One region of the Streptomyces kaniharaensis genome, then DNA from elsewhere that is predicted to be linked to it. Evidence: riboswitches for the same ligand, from Rfam matches in the RefSeq annotation. Region 1 holds a riboswitch; the other holds the start of a gene.
The links. Region 1 has a riboswitch for thiamine pyrophosphate ahead of F7Q99_RS13720 (purine-cytosine permease family protein). Riboswitches for the same ligand answer to the same signal wherever they lie in the genome.
Positions count from the first base shown of each region.

Region 1 (10,358 bases):
TGCACACGGTTTCCCGGTGGCGCCGGTCAGCTGTCGCCTTCCCGCTGGCCGAGGGTGACCTTGGTGGTCATGGTCTGGCCGTTGCGCAGGTACTCGACGTCGACGGTCTCGCCGGGCTTGTGCGTCCAGATCCGGCTGACCAGGGCCGGGCCGTTCTCGATCGGGGCACCGCCGAGCTTGGTGATGACGTCGCCGGGCTTGAGGCCGGCCTTGTCGGCGGCGCCGCCGGGGGTGACGGCGGGCTGGCCCTGCACGTCGCGGGTCTGGATCTGCGCGCCGTCGCCCTTGTAGTCGTCGTTGCGCAGCACGTCGAGCTTGGCATAGACCGGCTTGCCGGTCTTGATCAGGGTGTCGGCGACCCACTTGGCCTGGTTGATCGGGATGGCGAAGCCCAGGCCGATGCTGCCGGCCCGGCCGTTGGCGGAGGCGTTGGACTGGATCGCAGAGTTGATGCCGACCACGGCGCCGCTGGAGTCGAGCAGCGGGCCGCCGGAGTTGCCGGGGTTGATCGAGGCGTCGGTCTGAAGGGCGTTCATGTACGAGGCCTGGGCGCCGGTCTCGTCACCGGAGGCGACCGGGCGGTCCTTGGCGCTGATGATGCCGCTGGTGACGGTGGACTCCAGGCCGTACGGGGCGCCGATCGCGATGGTGGCGTCGCCGACGTTGACCTTGTCGGAGTCGGCCAGCGGGAGCGGGGCCAGCTTGCCCTTGGGCGGGTTGTCGAGCTTGACCACGGCCACGTCGTAGCCTTCGGCGCGGCCCAGCACCGAGGCGGTGTAGGAGGTGCCGTCGGCGAACTTGACGGTCAGTTTGCCGCCGCTGCCGGTGACGGCGGGCGCCACCACGTGGTTGTTCGTGAGGATGTGGCCTTCGGTGTCGAAGACGAAGCCGGTGCCGGTGCCCGACTCGCCGTTGCCCTGCGCCTTGATGGTGACGACGCTGGGCAGCGCCTTCTGCGCGATGCTGGCGATCGAGCCGGGGGCGGGCTCGTTCTTCTGGGTGTTGCTGGCCTGGACGGTGGTGCTGCGGTGGTCGTCGGCGGCAGCGACCGGGTTCCGGTCGCCCGAGACGACCACGCCGACCGCGCCGCCGGCGAGGCCCGCGACGAGGGTGACGGCGGCGATCAGGGCGACCAGGCCGCCGCGCTTCTTGCGGGGACCGCCGGGGCCGGTCGGGCCGCTGGGGAAGTCCGCCGGGTAGCCGAACGGGCCGCCGGGGACACCGGGACCGCCCGGGTGGCCCGGAGCACCGGGCACGCCGGGCATGCCGGTGGTGGCGTCGTGCGCGGCGCCCCAGCCGCCGAGCGGCTGGCCGGCGCCGAACGGGTGGTGGCCGGGCGCGCCGTGGGCGGCCTGGGCGCCGTACGGGTCGTGGGCGCCGGCGGCCGGGACGCCGTGGGTCGGGGTCGCGTACGGGTTGGCACCCGGCGGCAGGGCCATGGTCGGGGCGGGCGCGACCGGGGCGGCGGGCGCGGGCGGCAGGACGGGCGGCGGCGCGTCGATGTAGCCGGTCTCGGCAGCGGCAGGCGCGGCGGGCAACTCGGCGGCGGGCACCTCAGCGGCCGGGGCAGCCGCAGGGGCGGCCTCCGGCGCCGGGACCTTGGTGAAGGCCACGGTGGGCTTGTGCCCGCCCTCCGCCGGAGCTGCCTCGGTGGCCGGAGCCGCCGGGGCCTCCGGAGCGGCCGTCGGCTCGGGGACCCGGCCGAACGCCATGGTCGGCTTGTGCCCGCCCTCCGCCGGCGCCGCCTCGGGCTCGGGCACCCGCCGGAAGGCCATCGTGGGCTTGTGGCCGTCCGGAGCCGGGCCTTCGGAGACGGCGCCGGCCGCCTCCTGGCTGCCCGAGGGCTGCTCCCCCTGCGGCCCGGCGGGCCCAACCTCGCGCTCGGTGCTCACGGACGACCTCCATAGCTGACAGAACCAAGGACCATAGTTTTTCGCACTGCCGATTCGATTGCCGTAAGGACCCCTCTGAAGAACTCATAAGAATCCTTAGCCGGGGCCGACGAACCCGCTCGACGACCTCCCGACGGAAGCTCCCCACCCCCACCGGCCGTCCCGCGATGCGGACCTCACACCCCTCGCGTTGGCGTTCGCCCACGAGCCGGTTAGCCTGTCCGCTCCAAACTGACACGCGGGAGCTTGGACCTTCCAGGCTGAGAGTGCGCTGGTCGACCGTACGCCACGGGAATCGTGGACGGACCGTCGAGGGGGCGCTGACCGCCGGAACCTGTCCGGGTAATGCCGGCGTAGGGAGTATCGGCCATGCCGTCTGCTTCGCCATCCTCTTCTTCGGGCGCGCCCGCGTCCAAGGGTTTCTCCGAATCGTCCACGACCCCGCCCCACGAGGTCGCAGGCACCGACGCGCCCGGTTCTGCGGGCGCGAGCGCGACCGCCGTCCTGGACCGCCCGGAGAGGGTCGAGGCGCCGCTCGTCCTCGACACCGAGCCGCCTCGCACCCTCCGCTTCCGCGACCACTTCGCGCTCTGGATGAACCTCGGCGTCAGCCTGATCGGCTTCTCCACCGCCGCCACCGTGCTCGGCGCCCCGGGCAGCGAGCTGTCGCTGGCCGCCGCGGTCACCGCGATCACGGCCGGCACCGTGGTCGGCACGGCGATGCTCGGCGTGGCCGCGCTGATCGGCGCCCGCACCGGCGCGCCGGCGATGGCGAGCCTGCGCGGGCTGTTCGGCACCCGGCTGTCGTACGTCCCGACGGTGCTGAACATCGTCCAGTGCGTCGGCTGGGGCGTGTTCGAGCTGCTGACGATCGCGGCCGGCGCGCAGACCGTCGCCCACACCGACGGCTACCGCTGGCTGTTCGTCCTCCTCGCCGGCGCGCTGACCACCGTGCTCACCATCTGGCCGCTCGGCTCGATCGCCGTGCTGCGCCGCTTCGTGGCCGCCGCCGTCGCCGTCGCGATGGTGTACTTCACCGTCCAGCTGGGCCGCCACGGCGTGCCCGACCCGGGTGCCGGCAACTGGCACGGCTTCCTGGGCGCCACCGACGCGATGATCGCGGTGTCGATCTCCTTCGTCCCGCTGGCCGCCGACTACACCCGCCACTCGCGCACCCCGCGCTCCGCCTTCTGGGGCAGCTTCTCCGGCTACACGCTCGCCCAGGTGTGGTGCTACGTGCTGGGCCTGATCGCGCTGCTGCAGTCGGGCGGCGACCCGGACAAGATCTTCGACTCCTTCCTCGGCGTCGGCGCCGGCTGGCTGTTCCTGCTGGTGCTGGTGCTGCGCGAGACCGACCAGTCCTTCGCCAACGTGTACTCGACCGCGATGTCGGTGCAGAACCTGCTGCCGAAGGTGGACCGCCGGGTGCTGACCGGCGGGATCGGCGTGCTGACCACCGTGCTGGCGCTGCGGATCGACCGGTTCACCGACACCTACACCAACTTCCTCGGCCTGATCGGCTCGGTGTTCGTGCCGCTGCTGGCCGTGCTGGCGGTGGACTTCTTCCTCGGCGCCGGCCGGCACGGCTGGGACCTCTCCGCCGACGCGCCGTCCCGCTGGCTGATGCTGCTGCCGTGGGGGCTGGGCTTCGCCGTCTACCAGTTCATCGCGCCGACCCCGGTGGCCGGCTGGTGGACCGACTTCTGGACCTCCGCCCGGGAGACCCTGCACTTCACCCCGCAGGAGTGGACGTCGGCCTCGCTGTTCGCCTTCCTGGTGCCGGCCCTGGCCACCTGGGCGCTCACCCCGCTGACCCGGCGCCCCGCGCGCGGCTGAGCCCGGGAGCGCGACGGGAGCGAAGACGGCCCCGCAGGTTGGGACCTTCTTCGCTCCCGCTTCACCTCCGCCGCCTATCGTGGGCGGTGTGACCAGCCCAGATCTGTCCCCGGCGGCCCCGCGCACCGTGCCGCCCGTCCAGGTGATCGCCCACCGCGGTTCCTCGGACGCCCTCCCCGAGCACACCCTCGCGGCCTACCGGCGCGCTCTCGACGAAGGCGCGGACGCGGTCGAGTGCGACGTCCGGGTGACCGCCGACGGCGAGCTGGTCTGCGTGCACGACCGCCGGATCGGCCGGGTCTCGAACGGCCAGGGCACCGTCTCGGCGATGACGCTCGCCGAGCTGGAGGCGTACGACTTCGGCGCCTGGAAGACCGGCCGGCCCAGCACCGACCCCGAGCTGCGCGGAGTGCTGCGGCTGGAGCGCCTGCTGGAGCTGGTCGTGGACTGCGGGCGCCCGGTGGACCTGGCGATCGAGACCAAGCACCCGGTGCGCTACCGCGGCCGGGTCGAGGCCGAGCTGCTGCGGATGCTCGAACGGTTCAAGATCTCCGGCAGCCGGGACGGCGACCGTCCGTCCGCCCGCATCATGAGCTTCTCCTCCATCGCCCTGAACCGGGTGGCCGCCGCCGCGCCGGACTACCCGCGGGTGTTCCTGTTCGAGCGGATGCTGCCCCTCCTCGGGCAGCTGCGCCCGGGCAGGCCGCTGCCGGGCGGGGCGCGGATCGCCGGGCCCGGCATCGAGCTGGTGCGGGCCCGCCCGCAGCTGGTGCCGCGGCTGCGCGAGCTGGGCCACGAGGTCCACGTGTGGACGGTCGACGAGCCGGCCGACGTGGAGCTCTGCCGGGAGCTCGGCGTGGCGGCGATCATCACCAACCGGCCCTCGGACGTCCTGGGACAGCTCGGGCGGTGAGCCCGGGAGGGCTCGGACGGCCCCGATCGCCGCGGTCGGCAGGCAAACCTTCCGCATACGTTCATTGCCGAGAATTGGGCGTCCGGCACGACGGAGGGTGAGCGGGAATGGCCTCGCGCCCACCCTCCGTCGCGCCGCGCGAAATGGGCTCACGGGATCGTCGCCTGGTCGTTTCCGACGCATTACGAAGGGGCATCCATCCCTCGGCATACGCTGAAGGAGGTCCGGGGGTGGCGTTGATGGTGGTGCGTGAAGTACCGACTTCATCGGCCATGGCAGTGCCGCACGGCCCGGCGAGTGTCGGGGTCGCACGGCGCAGGCTGCGTCGAGATCTCGGTGATAAGGAGATACCGGAACGGGTCATTGACGACGCCGTACTGATCCTTTCCGAACTCTTGAGCAATGCGTGTCAGTACGCCCGGCCGCTCGGCCCGTTGCCGGCCCTCGGGCGCGGCGCCCGAGCCGAGGTCGTGGACCAGGTCCTGGTCGGCATCCCTTCCGGGCCGCACGCCGGACAGCCGGCCCACTGGGGCGCCGAGGAGTACGGGAGCGACGACGGCGGCGTCCTGGTCCGCTGGCAGGTGCACGCGGACGGCGTCCTCACCCTGGAGGTCACCGACGGCGGCGCGCCGACCCGGCCGTCGCCGGCCAGCCCGTCGCTGACCTCGCACGGCGGCCGCGGCCTGAGCATCGTCGACCAGCTGGCCAGCGACTGGGGCGTGCGCGACGCGCCCGGCGAGGTGACGGTCTGGGCGGCGCTGCCCGCCCGCGCCCGGCACGCCCGGCGCACCGGCGGTGACGCCCGCAGCGCCTGACGCGCGGCACCCGGCCCAGGCCCCGGCGGGTGCCCACGTGCCGGGGGAACGTCAGTAGGCTTCCCGGAGAAAAGCACCATCGTCCCCGGGAGAGCCGCACCATGGGCAAGAAGGCCGCCAAGAAGGCGCCGCAGCGTCAGTCCGCCACCGCCGTCACGGGCGAGGTCCCCGTGGTCGGGGCCCGCGAGAACTGCCCCTGCGGCTCGGGCCGCCGGTACAAGGCCTGTCACGGCCGCGAGGCCTCGCACGCGGTGCAGGAGCTGGTGCACCGCCCGTTCGAGGGCCTGCCGGGCGAGGCCGACTGGGTCGCGCTGCGCGAGCTGGTGCCCGCCGCCACCGTGCCGCTGACGCTGGCCGCCGGGGTCGCCGAGACCGCCAACGGCGAGGTCCCGTCGGTCACCCTGGCCACCGTGCTGCCGCTGGCCTGGCCGGCCCTGCGCCGCCAGGACGGCTCCATCCTGCTCGGCCTGCAGACCCAGTCCGCCTCCGGCGACCTGAGCCGCGACCTCGCCGACGCCCTGGAGCTGGCCCTGGCCGCCGAGCCGGGCAGCCCGGTCCCCGCGCGCCGGACCGTCCCGGGCGGGCGCCGCCTGCAGGACCTGCTGGACGTCACCGCCGCGTTCACGCCCGCCGTGCACACCGGCTTCGAGTTCTGGCTGGAGGACGCCGAGACCGCCACCGGCGAGGTCGCCGCCTCGCTGGAGCGCGCCAACGCCTCCGCCATCCCGACCGAGAAGCTCGCCGGCGTGGACGCCGCCTACTGGTGCGGCACGCCGGACAAGAACCACCTGCGCTGGGTGATGACCGTGCCGGAGGAGCAGCTGCTGGACGCCCTGGCCCGGCTGAACGCCGCCGGTGACGCCTCGCTCGGCGCGGACACCCGCCTGGTCGGCTCCTTCCGCGCGCACGGCCTGACCGTCCCGGTGTGGGACCTGCCGCTCGCCATGACGGCCGCCGACTGCGAGAAGCCGGCCGCCGAGTTCGCCGAGCGGCTCGCCGCCGTTCTCGCCGACGAGACCCCGCTCACCGCCGAGGAGCGGCGCGCCCGCGCGAACCTGGTGAACCGTCAGGTCACCTTGAACTAAAGCGCGGCAGCAACAAGGTGATACGCGTCACATTGTCGCCGTGAAGCGCAATTTCCGGGCGTGGAGGGCGTCTTGGAAATTGGCGCGGGCGCGGATCCTTGTTACTGTCTAAAGAGTCCGGTCGCTGGTGCATCCCCCGTCGCCAGCGGCCGGATCTTTTGTTTTTCCGGGCGATCAGTACGCCGAGTGCCCGCTGTCCAGCCGGACGGTCGCCTCCACCAACTCGCCCAGCAGCGGCCCGACCTGCGGCAGCCACACCCCGCCGTCGACCGAAGAACGCGGCGCCAGCACCCAGCGCACCGGCCCCGCCGCGCCGCCGGGCGGCAGCGGCAGGAAGCCGCCCGGCCCGTGATAGTGCAACGAGCCCGGCACCCAAGGGAGTTGGGAGAGCATCTCGCCGAGCGCGTCCAGCGAGTACGGGGCGACCAGCAGCGCGTACCGGCTCGGCGTCGCCAGCACCGGGCCGAGCGGCAGCCGCAGCGCGCCCAGGTACGCCAGCGCCCGCGCCCCGGCCTCGGCCGGCAGGCTGACCGCCGAGACCGCCCGCCCGGTGGCCGCCAGCACCGGCGCGTCCGGGCTCTGCCGCTCCCACCACCAGCGCACCATCCGGGCGTCCGTGGTGGCCGCCAGCAGCGGCGGGTCGTGCGGGTGCGCGCCGGGGACGGGGCAGTCCGGGTCGCCGCAGGAGCACCGCCCGCAGCGCAGCACCGCTCCCGGCACCACCGGCCAGCGGTGGTCGACGGCGGCCTCCAGGGCGGCGGCCAGCCGGGCGGACCGGGCCGGCGGACGGCCCCTCGGATTCTCACGCATGGCGCTCGTTCCTTTCCCTGACCGCTCGGTTCGCTCCGGGGCCGCTCGCGTCCGCCGGGCTCACCGCACGGACCCGCGACCTCACGGCCCGGAGGGCGCGGGGCGGGTGGGCGGTACAACGGACGGCGCGGCGAGGACGTGGAGCACGGTGTGGAGCACGACATGAGAAGGGCCGCGCACGGGAACAGCCCTTGGAACGAGAATCGCGTATGCGCCCGGATGGACGCCGCCCGGGAGCGCTTGGTTCCACCGTACGAGTGAGTGACATCCGGCCAGCACGGCTTCCGGACGGCGAACGCCTACGATCCGGACGGCCACCGGGTCCGTCCTCACGGTTCTGCCCGCTCCCGGGCCGCTCCATACCTCCCGGAGGGAACGGCGCGCGCACGGACCGGACGCGCCGTCCGTCCGGGTCGCAAAGGGCGCGGAACGGGTCACCGCCCCGTCCTGGATCTGGACATGCCCCAAATGGCCTGTGTAGAAGTGGTGGCATTGCTGTCGATCAATGACGAGTAGTAGCGAATCCAGACGAAACACGCCCTTTGGCCGTGCCCGCTCCACATCCGGCCGTACCCGGGGGTTCCGCATGACACGTAGCACCGCGTCAGGAGTGGCGGCATGACCGAGCCGAACCCGTCGTCGACACCCTCCGAGCCGGGCGAGCCCGGCTGCGCCGGCGGGCTCTCCGTCCTCGACCCGCCGGGCCTGCCCGGCCCCGCCGACGCCGAGGACGGCGCGGCGGACCCCCGCATGGCACCGTCCGCCGGGGTGCAGGACCGTTTGGTCGGACGGCTGTCCGATTTCACCAGCCTGCACGAACACACCGAACGGCTCGCCCGCGCCCGCGGCCTCGACGCCACCCTCGCCGCCGTGCTCGCCTCCGGCGCCGACCTGCTCGGCGCCGGCCGCGGCGTCCTGGTCACCCGGCGGCCCCGCGGCGGCCCCGGCCAGCCCGTCGGTCTCGGCCTCGACCGCGCCAGCCTCGGGGCCCTGGAGACCGTCCCGCCCGAGCAGAGCCTGCTCGCCCGGCTGCTGCGCGACCACGACCGGCCCGAGCTGCTGCACTCCCCCGACCTCGCCGCCGACCCCGCCACCGGCGCCCGGCTGCGCGAACTCGCCGCCCACCTCGGCCTCGGCGGCTGCTACGGCCTGCCGCTCGCCACCGAGGAGGACGGCCCGGTCGCCGCCGCCGTCTGGTTCTTCGACCGGCCCGCCGAACCCACCGAGCGCCAGCGCGAACTCGCCCACCACTACTGCCGGTTCGCCGCGCCGCTGCTCGCCAAGCAACTGGAGGCCGACAAGGTCCGGCACACCACCGAGGCCCTGCGCCGCGGCCTGCTGCCCGACCGGCTTCCCCAGCCCGTCGGGCTGCGGCTCGCCGCCCGGCTCGTCCCCGCCGCCCTCGACCGCTCGTGCGGCAGCGACTGGTACGACGCCATCCCGCTGCCCGACGGCACCGTCGGCCTCACCGTCGGCTCCGTCTCCGGCGACGGACCGGGCGCCGGCCCCGGCTCCGCCCCCGGCGCCGCCGCCGCCATGGGCCGGATCCGGGCCGCGCTGCGGGCGTACGCGGTGCTGGAGGGCGAGGACCCGGTCTCCGTCCTCGGCGACCTAGAACTGCTGCTCAAGACCACCGAACCCAGCCGCACCGCCACTGCCGTCTACGCCTGGGTCGAACCCGACGAGCGCCGGATCACCCTGGCCGGCGCCGGGCACTGCCCGCCGATCCTGGTCGACCGGCACGGCGCCGAGTTCGTCGAGACCTCGCTCTCCGCCCCGCTCGGCATGCTCGCCTGCTGGGAGGCCCCCGGCGTCGAGTTCACCGCCGAACGCGGCGACACCCTGCTGCTCTACACCGAGGGCCTCGCCCGCCGCTGCGGCCGCACCCTGCACGCCGGGCAGGCCAACCTGCGCCGCGCGGCCGCCGACGCCCCGCGCGACGTGCGGCTCGACCCCGACCTGCTCTGCGCCCACCTGCTCGCCGTCTGCCCCGACCGCGGCGCCGCTCCCGCCACCGACGACCTGATGCTGCTCGGAGCCCGGTTCGAATAGCCGCCCCGGCCTCGAAACAGCGGGCGACCGGGCGTCCGTACCATGGAACGCACGGCCGCCCACACGTGTCGCGATCCGACATCCCCCATGGGCGGGCGGCACCACCCCCAAGGAGGCGTTGTACGTGACCGAGGACCGCACCCCGGCCGTGGCCGAGAACCCCGAGGCCACCGGCGGCGAGGAGCCCCAGCAGTTCAAGGGCCGCAAGAACGGCCTGTACTCCGAGGTCTCCGACGAACTGGCCGCCTCGATGAAGACCGGCTGGGCCGACACCGAGCTGCACGGCCTCGCCCCCGTCGCCCAGGCCCCGTACGCGGCCGAGCGGCGCGCCAAGCTCTCCGCCGCCCACCCCGGTGAGCGCCTGGTGATCCCGGCCGGCAACCTGCGGGTCCGGGCCAACGACACCGACTACGGCTTCCGCGCCGCCAGCGAGTACGTGCACCTCACCGGCGACCAGACCGAGGACGCCGTCCTCGTCGCCGAGCCCACCGGCGACGCCGGCCACGAGTTCGGCCTCTACCTGCTGCCCCGCTCCGACCGCGAGAACGGCGAGTTCTGGCTCGACGGCTACGGCGAGCTGTGGGTCGGCCGCCGGCACAGCCTCACCGAGCAGGAGCAGCTGCTCGGCCTGCCCGTCCGCGACGTCCGCAAGGCCGCCGACGAGCTCGCCGCGCGCGCCAAGGACTCCACCGCCCCCACCCGGATGGTCCGCGGCTACGACGCCGGGCTGGAGGCCGCCCTCGCCGACGTCCTCGACGCCGGGAAGGACGCCGAGCTCAAGGAGTTCCTGAGCGGCCTGCGGCTGGTCAAGGACGAGTGGGAGATCGGCGAGCTGCGCGCCGCCTGCGACGCCACCGTCAAGGGCTTCACCGACGTCGTCCGCGAGCTCGGCCAGGCCGTCGCCACGTCCGAGCGCTGGATCGAGGGCACCTTCTGGCGCCGCGCCCGGGTCGAG
Region 1 is NZ_WBOF01000001.1:2,991,883-3,002,240, reverse strand. Features, by position in the region: gene F7Q99_RS13725 (S1C family serine protease) at 27-1,892, opposite strand; TPP riboswitch at 2,121-2,269, shown strand; gene F7Q99_RS13720 (purine-cytosine permease family protein) at 2,262-3,728, shown strand; gene F7Q99_RS13715 (glycerophosphodiester phosphodiesterase family protein) at 3,817-4,641, shown strand; gene F7Q99_RS13710 (ATP-binding protein) at 4,872-5,456, shown strand; gene F7Q99_RS13705 (DUF5926 family protein) at 5,558-6,541, shown strand; gene F7Q99_RS13700 (bifunctional DNA primase/polymerase) at 6,716-7,351, opposite strand; gene F7Q99_RS42560 (PP2C family protein-serine/threonine phosphatase) at 7,970-9,403, shown strand; gene F7Q99_RS13690 (aminopeptidase P family protein) at 9,528-10,358, shown strand, end outside.

Region 2 (10,358 bases), 1.7 Mb from region 1:
GTGACCGTGACGAATCTCCACTCCTGGCAGTCCCTGCCCGCGGCGCAGCAGCCTGAATGGCCGGACCAAGAGGCTCTGCGCAAGACCCTTGCCGAGCTTGCCTCCTATCCGCCGCTCGTCTTCGCCGGCGAGTGCGATCAGCTGCGCGCCCGGCTCGCTGCCGTGGCGCGTGGGGAGGCGTTCCTCCTCCAGGGCGGTGACTGTGCCGAGGCCTTCGACGGCGTCTCGGCGGAGCACATCCGCAACAAGCTGAAGACCCTGCTCCAGATGGCCGCCGTACTGACGTACGCGGCCTCGGTGCCGGTCGTGAAGGTGGGCCGGATCGCCGGCCAGTACTCGAAGCCGCGTTCCAAGTCGACCGAGACCCGCGACGGCGTGACGCTGCCGGTCTACCGCGGCGACTCGGTGAACGGCTTCGACTTCACCCCCGAGTCCCGCATCCCGGACCCGGAGCGCCTGAAGCGGATGTACAACGCGTCCGCCGCGACGCTGAACCTGGTGCGCGCCTTCACCACCGGTGGGTACGCGGACCTGCGCCAGGTGCACGCCTGGAACCAGGACTTCGTCCGCAACTCGCCGGCCGGCCAGCGCTACGAGCAGCTCGCCCGGGAGATCGACAACGCCCTGGCGTTCATGAACGCCTGTGGCGTGGCCCCGGAGGAGTTCCGGACCGTCGAGTTCTACTCCTCGCACGAGGCGCTGGTCCTCGACTACGAGACCGCGCTGACCCGCGTGGACTCGCGCACCGGGGAGCTGTACGACGTCTCCGGCCACATGGTGTGGATCGGTGAGCGCACCCGGCAGCTGGACCACGCGCACATCGAGTTCGCCTCCCGGATCCGCAACCCGATCGGGGTCAAGCTCGGCCCGACCACCACGGTCGACGAGGCGCTGACCCTGATCGAGCGGCTGGACCCGGACCGCGAGCCCGGCCGCCTCACCTTCATCACCCGGATGGGCGCGGGCAAGATCCGCGACCACCTGCCGGCCCTGGTGGAGAAGGTCACCGCCTCCGGCGCCCAGCCGGTGTGGATCTGCGACCCGATGCACGGCAACACCTTCGAGGCCTCCAGCGGCCACAAGACCCGCCGCTTCGACGACGTGCTCGACGAGGTCAAGGGCTTCTTCGAGGTGCACCGCGCCCTCGGCACCCACCCGGGCGGCATCCACGTGGAGCTGACCGGCGACGACGTCACCGAGTGCGTCGGCGGCGGCGACGAGGTGCTGGTCGACGACCTGCACCAGCGCTACGAGACCGCCTGCGACCCGCGCCTCAACCGCAGCCAGTCGCTGGACCTGGCGTTCCTGGTGGCGGAGATGTACCGCGGCCAGTAGAGCCCGACCTGCGTCGATGCGGCGCCGGACGTGACCGCCAGATGTGACGAAAGCCCCTCCGGATTCGGGATCCCCGAGCCCGGAGGGGCTTTGTCATCCCCGGATCGCCAGGTAAGGTGAGGCTCAGTGAACTAAGGCAAGCCTTAGTCAAGATCGTTCCGCCAGGCGGCGGCCGCACCACCCCGGGAGAGACCGCGATGTACGTGTGCATGTGTCATGCGGTCACCGAGGACCAGGTGAAGAAGGCGATCGACGCGGGTGCCAACACCCCGCGGCAGATCGCCAAGGGCTGCAGGGCCGGCACCGACTGCGGGTCCTGCGTCCGCCGGATCCAGGCGCTGCTCGGCGAGCACGGCGCCCGGCCCTGCCCGACCGCCCGGCTGGCCGCCAAGCTCGGCCTGGCGGACCCGGAGGACCCCGCCCCGGCCCCGTCGGTCCCGGCCGCCCCGGCGAGCCCTGCCCCGTTCGTCCCGCTGCGCGCGGCCTGACCGCCCGCGCGGGGGCTCAGGACTCCGGCTGCTCGATCAGCTGGGCGAGGTAGAGCGCCTCGCCGAGCTTCTCCAGGAGCTCCAGCTGGGTGTCGAGGTAGTCGATGTGGTGCTCCTCGTCGGCGAGGATGTCCTCGAAGATGTTCGCCGAGGTGACGTCGTTCTTGGCGCGCATCACCACGATCCCGCGCTTGAGCCGGTCGATCGCCTCGACCTCGATCTGGCGGTCCGCCTCGAACATCTCCTTGACCGACTGCCCGATCCGGACGTGGAACAGCCGCTGGTAGTTGGGCAGCCCGTCCAGGAAGAGGATCCGGTCGGTGAGCACCTCGGCGTGCTTCATCTCGTCGAAGGACTCGTGCCGGGTGTACGCGGCGAGCTTCGTCCAGCCGAAGTTCTCCTGCATCTTGGCGTGGAGGAAGTACTGGTTGATCGCGGTCAGCTCGGCGGTGAGCTGTTCGTTGAGGAACTCGATGACCTCTGGATCGCCCTGCATGGCGCTGCCTCCCTGCGCTCTGTCCTGCTGTGAGTCCTGGTCCTGCGGTGAGTCCTACGTTCGGCATCCTGGCACCGCGATGGGAAGAAATTCCAGTAAGTCCACACTCACCGGGGCTTGTGGCGGAATATCCGATTCGAGTGGATACGGGGTGCCGGTTGGCCCGTACGGGCGGGCGTGCGTTCGTGCGAAGGGGCGCGCGCCGGGGCCTGACCGCCGTCTGTCACCATGGAGCCATGGGTCAGTCCGAACAAGAACCGCTTCCGCCGTCTGACCCGAGGCTCCCCCCGGGGCAGCGCGCCCAGCGAGGCTGGCCCGCGCTGCACTACGGGCCCGTCCCCCGCTTCAAGCCGCTGACCTGGGAACTCCAGGTGTTCGGCGCGACCGCCTCGGCGGAGAAGCACAGCTGGGACTTCGCCGCCTTCAACGCCCTGCCCCGCACCACCGTGCGCGCGGACCTGCACTGCGTCACGAAGTTCTCGATGCTCGGCAACGAGTGGACTGGCGTGCCGGCCGCCGCCGTCCTCGACCTGGTGCCCCCGGCGCCCGGCGTCACCCACGTCATGGTCTGGGCCGAGTACGGCTACAGCGCCAACCTCCGGCTGGCCGACTTCGCCGACCCGCGCACGATCTTCGCCACCCACCGCAACGGCGAGCCGCTGACCGTCGAACACGGCTTCCCGGTGCGGCTGATCGTCCCGCAGCTTTACGCCTGGAAGGGCCCTAAGTGGGTGCGCGCGGTCGAGTACATGCGGGCCGACCGCCGCGGCTTCTGGGAGGAGCGCGGCTACCACAACCTCGCGGACCCGTGGCGCGAGCAGCGCTACTCCTACCAGGAGGAGCCGGGCGACGGCCCGCTGCGCTGACCCTGCCGGCGGTCCCCTCAGAAACCCTCAGGACCTTCTCGGGACCCCTCAGAACCAGGGGAAGCTGACCGTCACCACGGTGCGCTGCGGGCGGCGCTCGCCGGCCGCGGGGGACTGGCCGGTCGCCCTGCCGCTGCCGAACAGGTTCACCCCGCTCGTCTGCATCGTGAACCCGGCCGCCGCCAGCGCCTTCTCCGCGGCGTCCTTGGTCATCCCGGTGACGTCCGGGACCGGCACCATGCCCTTGCTGACCACCAGCGAGACCGGGGTGTTCTCCGGCACCTGCTGGCCGGCGGCCGGCGAGCTGCTGATCACCGCGCCCTCCGGAACGGTGTCGTTGAACGTCTCGGTCACCGAGCCCTTGGCCAGCTGCACGCCGGTCAGCGCGGCGGCGGCCTGGTCGGAGGGCTTGCCCGCGACGTCCGGCACGGCGATCCGCTTCGGGCCCTTGGAGACGGTCACCGTCACGGTGTCGCTCTTACGGGCCTTGGTGCCCACCCCGGGGTCGGTGGAGATCACCTGGCCGGACGGCACGCTCTCGCTGAACGCCTCGACGAACCGGCCGTGCATGCCCTCCTTGTCCAGGATCCGCTGCGCCTCGGACCGGTCCTTGCCGAGCACGCCGGGCACCGGGGCGTACAGCGCCTCGGACAACCCGTACGAGGCGCCGCCGATCACCAGCACCAGGGCGGTCAGCGCGGACGCCCAGATCAGCGGCTTGCGGGGGATCCGGCGCAGCCGGCTCGGGCGGTTCGGGCGCACCGGGGTGGGCTCGTTGTACGGGCGGGGCTCGACCAGCAGCTGGTCCATCAGCTCCGGCGGGACGTCCAGCACGCTGGTGCGCTCGGCCGGCGGCGCGGCCGGCTGGGGGAGCGGCTGGATCACCGAGGTCGGCTCGCTGGTCGGGTAGCGGGGGCTCGTCCGCGTGGAGGCCGGCGGCTCCGCGTCCAGCTCCTCCGGGGTGAGTGCGCGGCGGACCCGCTGGAGGGCGGCCAGGAGCTCGACCGCGTCGTACGGGCGGGCGTCCGGGGTGCGGGCGCAGGCGCCGGCCACTATCGCGTCCAGCGCCGGGGTCACGGACGGGACGGCGAGCGACGGCGCGGGGACGTCCTCGTGCAGGTGCTTGTACATGACCTGGACGGGGTTGTCGCCGGTGTGCGGGCGCCGGCCGGTGAGCATCTCGTACAGCAGGATGCCGGCCGCGTAGACGTCGACGCGCTGGTCGGTGGGGGCGTCCGGGAGGATCTGCTCGGGCGCCAGGTAGGAGACGGTGCCCATGACGGTGCCGCCGGTCGCGGTGGACGTCGAGGTGGGCTGGCCGTCGGCGGTGCCCAGCACCCGGACCAGGCCGAAAGTCGGCGACCTTCACCAGGCCGCCGTCGGTGATCAGCACGTTCTCCGGCTTGACGTCCCGGTGGACCAGCCCGGCCCGGTGCGCGGCGCCGAGCGCGGCGAGGACCGGCTCCAGGACGTCCAGGGCGGCCCGGATCGACAGCGCACCGCGGTCGCGCAGCAGCTCGCGCAGGGTGCGGCCGGGCACGTACTCCATGGCGAGGAAAACGTTCCCGCCGTCGGCGCCCTGGTCGAAGACGTTGACCACGTTCGGGTGGGTGAGCCGGGCGACCGCCTTGGCCTCGCGGATGAACCGGGCGGTGAAGCCCTCGTCCCCGGCGAGGTCGGGGTGCATCACCTTGAGCGCGAGCACGCGGTCGAGGCGGGTGTCGGTGCCCCGGTAGACCGTGGACATCCCACCGGTCGCGATGCGCTGGTCGACCCGGTACCGGCCGTCGAGCAGGGTACCGATCAGAGGATCTGACAATGTGTGCACCACTTGGATACTGTCGGTGACCTGTCCACGGGCAGCGGTCAGGGCTTGGCCGTCATGAGGGTCTTCGGATCCGAGTGAGGAGCCCTCTCGCTTGCGAGGGGGAGGAGTGACGTCCACCGGGCGAGTCTAGTGAGGTGTGGACCGGAAGACCCCGGAGGGCATTGCCTCCGGGGCCATCTGTGCCCGGCTTGTGACGCGTCATGCCCCTAGAAGGCCGGGTGCTCCCGGGTGTCCAGGTCGGCGCGGCCGGCCATCGCGGACGAGGCCTCGGCGTGGAAGCGGCGCGGGATCCGGCCGGCCCGGTACGCGAGGCGGCCGGCCTCGGTCGCGTGCCGCATCGCCTCGGCCATCAGCACCGGGTCCTGAGCCCTGGTCACCGCGGAGGCGAGCATCACCGCCGAGCAGCCCAGCTCCATCGCCAGCGCGACGTCGGAGGCGGTGCCGGCGCCCGCGTCCAGGATCACCGGGACGTTCGCGCTCTCCACGATCAGCTGGAAGTTGTGCGGGTTGCGGATGCCCAGGCCGGAGCCGATCGGCGAGCCCAGCGGCATGATCGCCGCACAGCCGACGTCCTCCAGCCTGCGGGCCAGCACTGGGTCGTCGTTGGTGTACGGGAGCACCGTGAAGCCGTCGTCGACCAGGGTCTCGGCGGCGTCCAGCAGTTCGATCGGGTCCGGCAGGAGGGTCCGCTCGTCGGCGATGACCTCCAGCTTCACCCAGTCGGTGCCGAGCGCCTCGCGGGCCAGCCGGGCGGTCAGCACGGCCTCCCCGGCGGTGAAGCAGCCGGCCGTGTTGGGCAGCACGCGGATCCCGTTGCGGGTCAGCACGTCGAGCACCGAGCCCTGGGTGGTGGCGTGGACCCGGCGCATCGCGACGGTGGTGAGCTCGGTGCCGGAGGCCAGCAGCGCCTGCTCCAGGATCTCCAGGCTCGGCGCGCCGCCGGTGCCCATGATCAGCCGGGAGCCGAAGGTCGTCCCGGCGATGGTGAGGCCGTCCTTGTCGTCGGGGAAACGGTCGTCGGCCATGCTCAGCCTCCCTGCACGGCGGTGAGGATCTCGATCCGGTCGCCCGCCGACAGCGGGGTCTGCGACCACGAACTACGCGGCACCACGGCCTCGTTGAGCGCGGCGGCGACGCCGGAGTTGGCGGCGCTCAGGGTGGCCACCACCTCGGCGAGGGTGGTCGTGGCGGGCACCAGCCGGGGCTCGCCGTTGACGGTCAGGGCGATGTCGGTCATGCGTGGGCCTTCGTGGTGGGGCGGGCGGGGGAGAACCGGGCGGGCGTGAACGGCCTTGCGAGATCGGGTACTTCACCGGTCGCCAGGTACTCGGCGACCAGGTCGGCGGTCACCGGGGTGAGCAGCACGCCGTTGCGGTAGTGGCCGGTCGCGGCGACCAGACCGGGGAGTTCGGTCGGCCCGAGCAGCGGCGCGTTGTCCGGCGAGCCCGGCCGCAGCCCGGCCGAGGTCTCCACCAGCGGCAGTTCGGTGATCCCCGGTACCAACTCGTGGGCGTCCCGCAGCAGTTCGTACACCCCGCCGGCGGTGACGGTGGTGTCGTAACCCTGCTCCTCGGTGGTCGCGCCGATGACCAGCTCGCCGTTCTCCCGGGGCACCAGGTACAGGTGCTGCCCGCGCACCACCGCGCGGACGTTGCGGGAAAGGAACGGCCGGTACGCCTCCGGGATCCGCAGCCGTAGGATCTGTCCCTTCACCGGACGGATCGCCGGCAGCACGCCCTCCGGCAGACCGGGGAGCCGGTGGCTGTACGGGCCGGCGGCGAGGACGATCTGGTCGGCGGTGACGGTCTCCAGGGTCGAGAGCCGGGCGCCGACCGCGCGGCGGTCCTCGACCAGCAGCTCGACGGCCTCGGCGCGGTGGATCACGACGTTCGCACGCTCGCAGGCGAAGATCAGTGCCTTCAGCAGCCGGCGGCCGTCCACCTGGTGATCGTCGGCCACGTGCAGGCCGCCGCGGACGCCGGGGGCGAGCATCGGCTCCAGCCTGCGGGCCTCCCGGCCGGTCAGCCAGGTCGAGTCGAGGCCCAGCCGTTGGTGGAAGGCGTGCAGCTCGCGCAGCTCCTCGCGGTCGTCCGAGTCCAGCGCGACGGCGAGGGTGCCGCACCGCCGGTAGCCGGTGTCCTCGCCGCCGCTCGCCTCGGTGAGTTCGGCGACGAAGGACGCGTACCGCTCGTTCGACGCCATGCCCAGGCGCAGCAGCGGTTCCTCGCCGTACTGCAGCTCGGTGACCGGGGCGAGCATCCCGGCCGCGACGTGGGCGGCCCCGCCGCCGGGGGACGGATCGACCACGACGACTTTCCTCAGACCGCGCTGCGCCGCCCGCCAGGCGACGGCGAGGCCGATGACGCCCCCGCCGATCACCAGCACGTCGGCTTGCGCGCCCCGTGCCAAGCGTGTCAAAGCTCCTCTTCTCCCTTCGCCGGTATGACCCGGATCAGGTTCGGACGGTCGCAGGCCGTGTCAGCCCGCCTCTCAGCCCGGTACGCCGGGCTCCCGTGATGGTGCCCCCACCTTAACTCCGGGGCCCGGACCGGCCGAAGACGCGTACGAGGGGCGGACGGGCCGGTCGGGCCGCGGACGGCGCTGAGTACAGTGACGGCGTGGCAGAGCTGAGCGGAACGGATCAGGTGGTCGTCGTCGGAGCCGGGCTGGCGGGCGCGCAGTGCGCCCTGGGGCTGCGGCGCGGCGGGTGGCAGGGGCGGATCGTCCTGGTCGGCGAGGAGCCGCACGCGCCGTACGACCGGCCGCCGCTCTCCAAGGACGTCCTGCTCGGCAAGGCCGACGCGACCACCCTGGACATCGACTTCCCGCACCTGGGCGTCGAGCTGCTCACCGGCCGCCGGGCCACCGGCCTCACCCCGGGCGTGCTGCACACCGACGGCGGCGACCTGCCGTTCGGCGCGCTGGTGATCGCCACCGGCGCCGCCCCGCGCGCCCTGCCCGGAGCCGAGCGTGCGCACCTGCTGCACACCCTGGACGACGCGCTGGCGCTGCGGGCGCTGCTCCGGCCCGGCCTCCGCCTGGTGCTGGTCGGCGCCGGCTGGATCGGCGCCGAGGTGTCCACCGCCGCCCGCGCGGCCGGCTGCGAGGTGACCGTCGTCGAGGCGGGCCCGGCGCCCGTCCCCGGCGCGCTGCCGACCGAGGTCGGCACGGCGATGGCGGCCTGGTACGCCGAGGCGGGTGTGGACCTGCGCTGCGGGGTCGGCGTCGCCGCCGTCGAGTCCGGGTCGGTGCTGCTGGCGGACGGCGCGCACCTGCCGGCGGATCTCGTGGTGGTCGGCATCGGCGCCCGGCCCGCGACCGACTGGCTGGCCGGCTCCGGCGTCGAGCTGGACGCGACGGGCGCCGTGCTGGTGGACGAGCACCTGCGCACCAGCCTGCCGGGCGTCCTCGCGGCCGGCGACTGCATCAGCTACCCCTCCGCCCGCTCCGGTGCCCGGCTGGCCGTCCAGCACTGGGACCACGCGCTGCAGTCCGGCGAGGCCGCGGCCGCCTCCGTCCTCGGGGCGGACGCGCCGTACGACCCGGTGCCGTACTTCTGGTCGGAGCAGTTCGGCCGGATGGTGCAGTACGCGGGCCGGCACGCCGAGGGCGACGAGCTGCTGTGGCGCGGCTCGCCGCAGGACCCGTCCTGGGCCGTGCTGTGGCTGCGCGACGGCGTGCCGACCGCGCTGCTGGCCGTCGACCGTCCGCGTGACCTCACCCAGGGCCGGCGGCTGATCGAGCGCGGCACCGCGCTGGACCCGGCCCGGGCGGCGGATCCGGCCGTGCCGCTGAAGTCGGCGGCACTCTGACGCCCTCTGACGCCCTCTGACCCGGCCCCTTGGTGCGCGCCGGGCCGTGGAGGTGGCAGTCTGGTGCCGTGAGTGAGATCGAAGCCAAGATTGACGCCCTGGTCCCCGAGTGGCTGTACCTGCCCGACATCTCTGAGCAGTGGGGTGTGCTGGTCACCGAGGTGCGCAACATGGTCAAGAAGGGTGACCTGATCGCCGTCCGCCGCGGCCCGAACAAGTCGCTGCAGGTCCCGGCCGCGTTCATCGACGAGACCGGCCCGGTCAAGCACCTGGTCGGCCTGCTGACCGTGCTGCGCGACAGCGGGTTCAGCGACGACGAGATCCTGGAGTGGCTGTTCACCGAGGACCCGTCGCTGCCGGGCACCCCGATGCAGGCGCTGTGGGAGAACCGGGCCACCGAGGTCAAGCGGCGCGCCCAGGCGATGGCCCTGTGACCAGCGGCCCGCGGGCGCGCCTGGCCGACGCCAGGCTCTACCTGTGCACCGACGCCCGTCGCGAGCAGGGCGACCTGGCCGAGTTCCTGGACGAGGCGCTGGCCGGCGGGGTGGACATCGTCCAGCTGCGGGACAAGGGCCTGGAGGCGAAGCAGGAGCTGGCGGCCCTGGAGGTCTTCGCGGACGCCTGCCGCCGCCACGGCAAGCTGCTGGCGGTCAACGACCGCGCCGACGTCGCCCACGCGGCCCGGCCGGACGTGCTGCACCTCGGGCAGGACGACCTGCCGGTGCCGGCCGCCCGGGCGATCCTCGGCGACGACGTGCTGATCGGCCGGTCCTGCCACGCCGAGTCCGAGGTGGACGCGGCGATCGCCGAGCCGGGCGTGGACTACTTCTGCACCGGCCCGGTCTGGCCGACCCCGACCAAGCCGGGCCGCCCGGCGCCGGGCCTCGGCCTGGTCTCGTACGCGGCCGAGCAGCCCACCGACCGGCCGTGGTTCGCCATCGGCGGCATCGACCTCGGCAACGTCGACGAGGTGCTGGCGGCCGGAGCCCGCCGGATCGTCGTGGTGCGGGCCATCACCGCCGCCGACGACCCGCGGGCGGCAGCCGCCGAGCTGTCCCGGCGGCTGCGCTCGGCCTGACCCCCACCGGGGCCGTCACCGTTCCCCGTACGAGCTCAGTGCTGACGCACGTGCTCAGTACTTGCGGACGGTGGCGGCCTCGGCCAGTGCCAGCAGCACCGCGCGGGCCCGCTCGTCCACCAGCGGCGCCGCCGCCAGAGCGTCCAGCGCCTGGCGCATCAGCTCGTCGATCCGGCGCTCCACCAGCTCCGGCGCCCCGCTGCGGGCGACCAGCTCGCGCAGCCCGGCGACCTCCTCGGGCGCCAGGTCCGGCGCGCCGAGCCGTTCGTCGAGGTGGCGCGCGTCGGCGGCCGACAGCCCGCGCATCGCGTGCGCGACCAGCAGGGTGCGCTTGCCCTCGCGCAGATCGTCGCCGGCCGGCTTGCCGGTGACCGCCGGGTCGCCGAAGACGCCGAGCAGGTCGTCCCGCAGCTGGAACGCCTCGCCCAGCGGCAGCCCGAACGCCCCGTACGCCT
Region 2 is NZ_WBOF01000001.1:1,331,003-1,341,360, reverse strand. Features, by position in the region: gene F7Q99_RS06125 (class II 3-deoxy-7-phosphoheptulonate synthase) at 1-1,335, shown strand; gene F7Q99_RS06120 ((2Fe-2S)-binding protein) at 1,545-1,823, shown strand; gene bfr (bacterioferritin) at 1,840-2,319, opposite strand; gene F7Q99_RS06110 (sulfite oxidase-like oxidoreductase) at 2,556-3,185, shown strand; partial or broken gene F7Q99_RS43595 (PASTA domain-containing protein) at 3,234-3,605, opposite strand; partial or broken gene F7Q99_RS43590 (protein kinase domain-containing protein) at 3,690-5,016, opposite strand; gene F7Q99_RS06095 (thiazole synthase) at 5,220-6,038, opposite strand; gene thiS (sulfur carrier protein ThiS) at 6,041-6,250, opposite strand; gene thiO (glycine oxidase ThiO) at 6,247-7,422, opposite strand; TPP riboswitch at 7,426-7,538, opposite strand; gene F7Q99_RS06080 (NAD(P)/FAD-dependent oxidoreductase) at 7,632-8,825, shown strand; gene F7Q99_RS06075 (Rv2175c family DNA-binding protein) at 8,894-9,259, shown strand; gene thiE (thiamine phosphate synthase) at 9,256-9,903, shown strand; gene F7Q99_RS06065 (polyprenyl synthetase family protein) at 9,958-10,358, opposite strand, start outside.
Region 2: it holds a riboswitch for thiamine pyrophosphate, as region 1 does, so the genes downstream of both, thiO (glycine oxidase ThiO) here and F7Q99_RS13720 (purine-cytosine permease family protein) in region 1, are expected to answer to the same signal.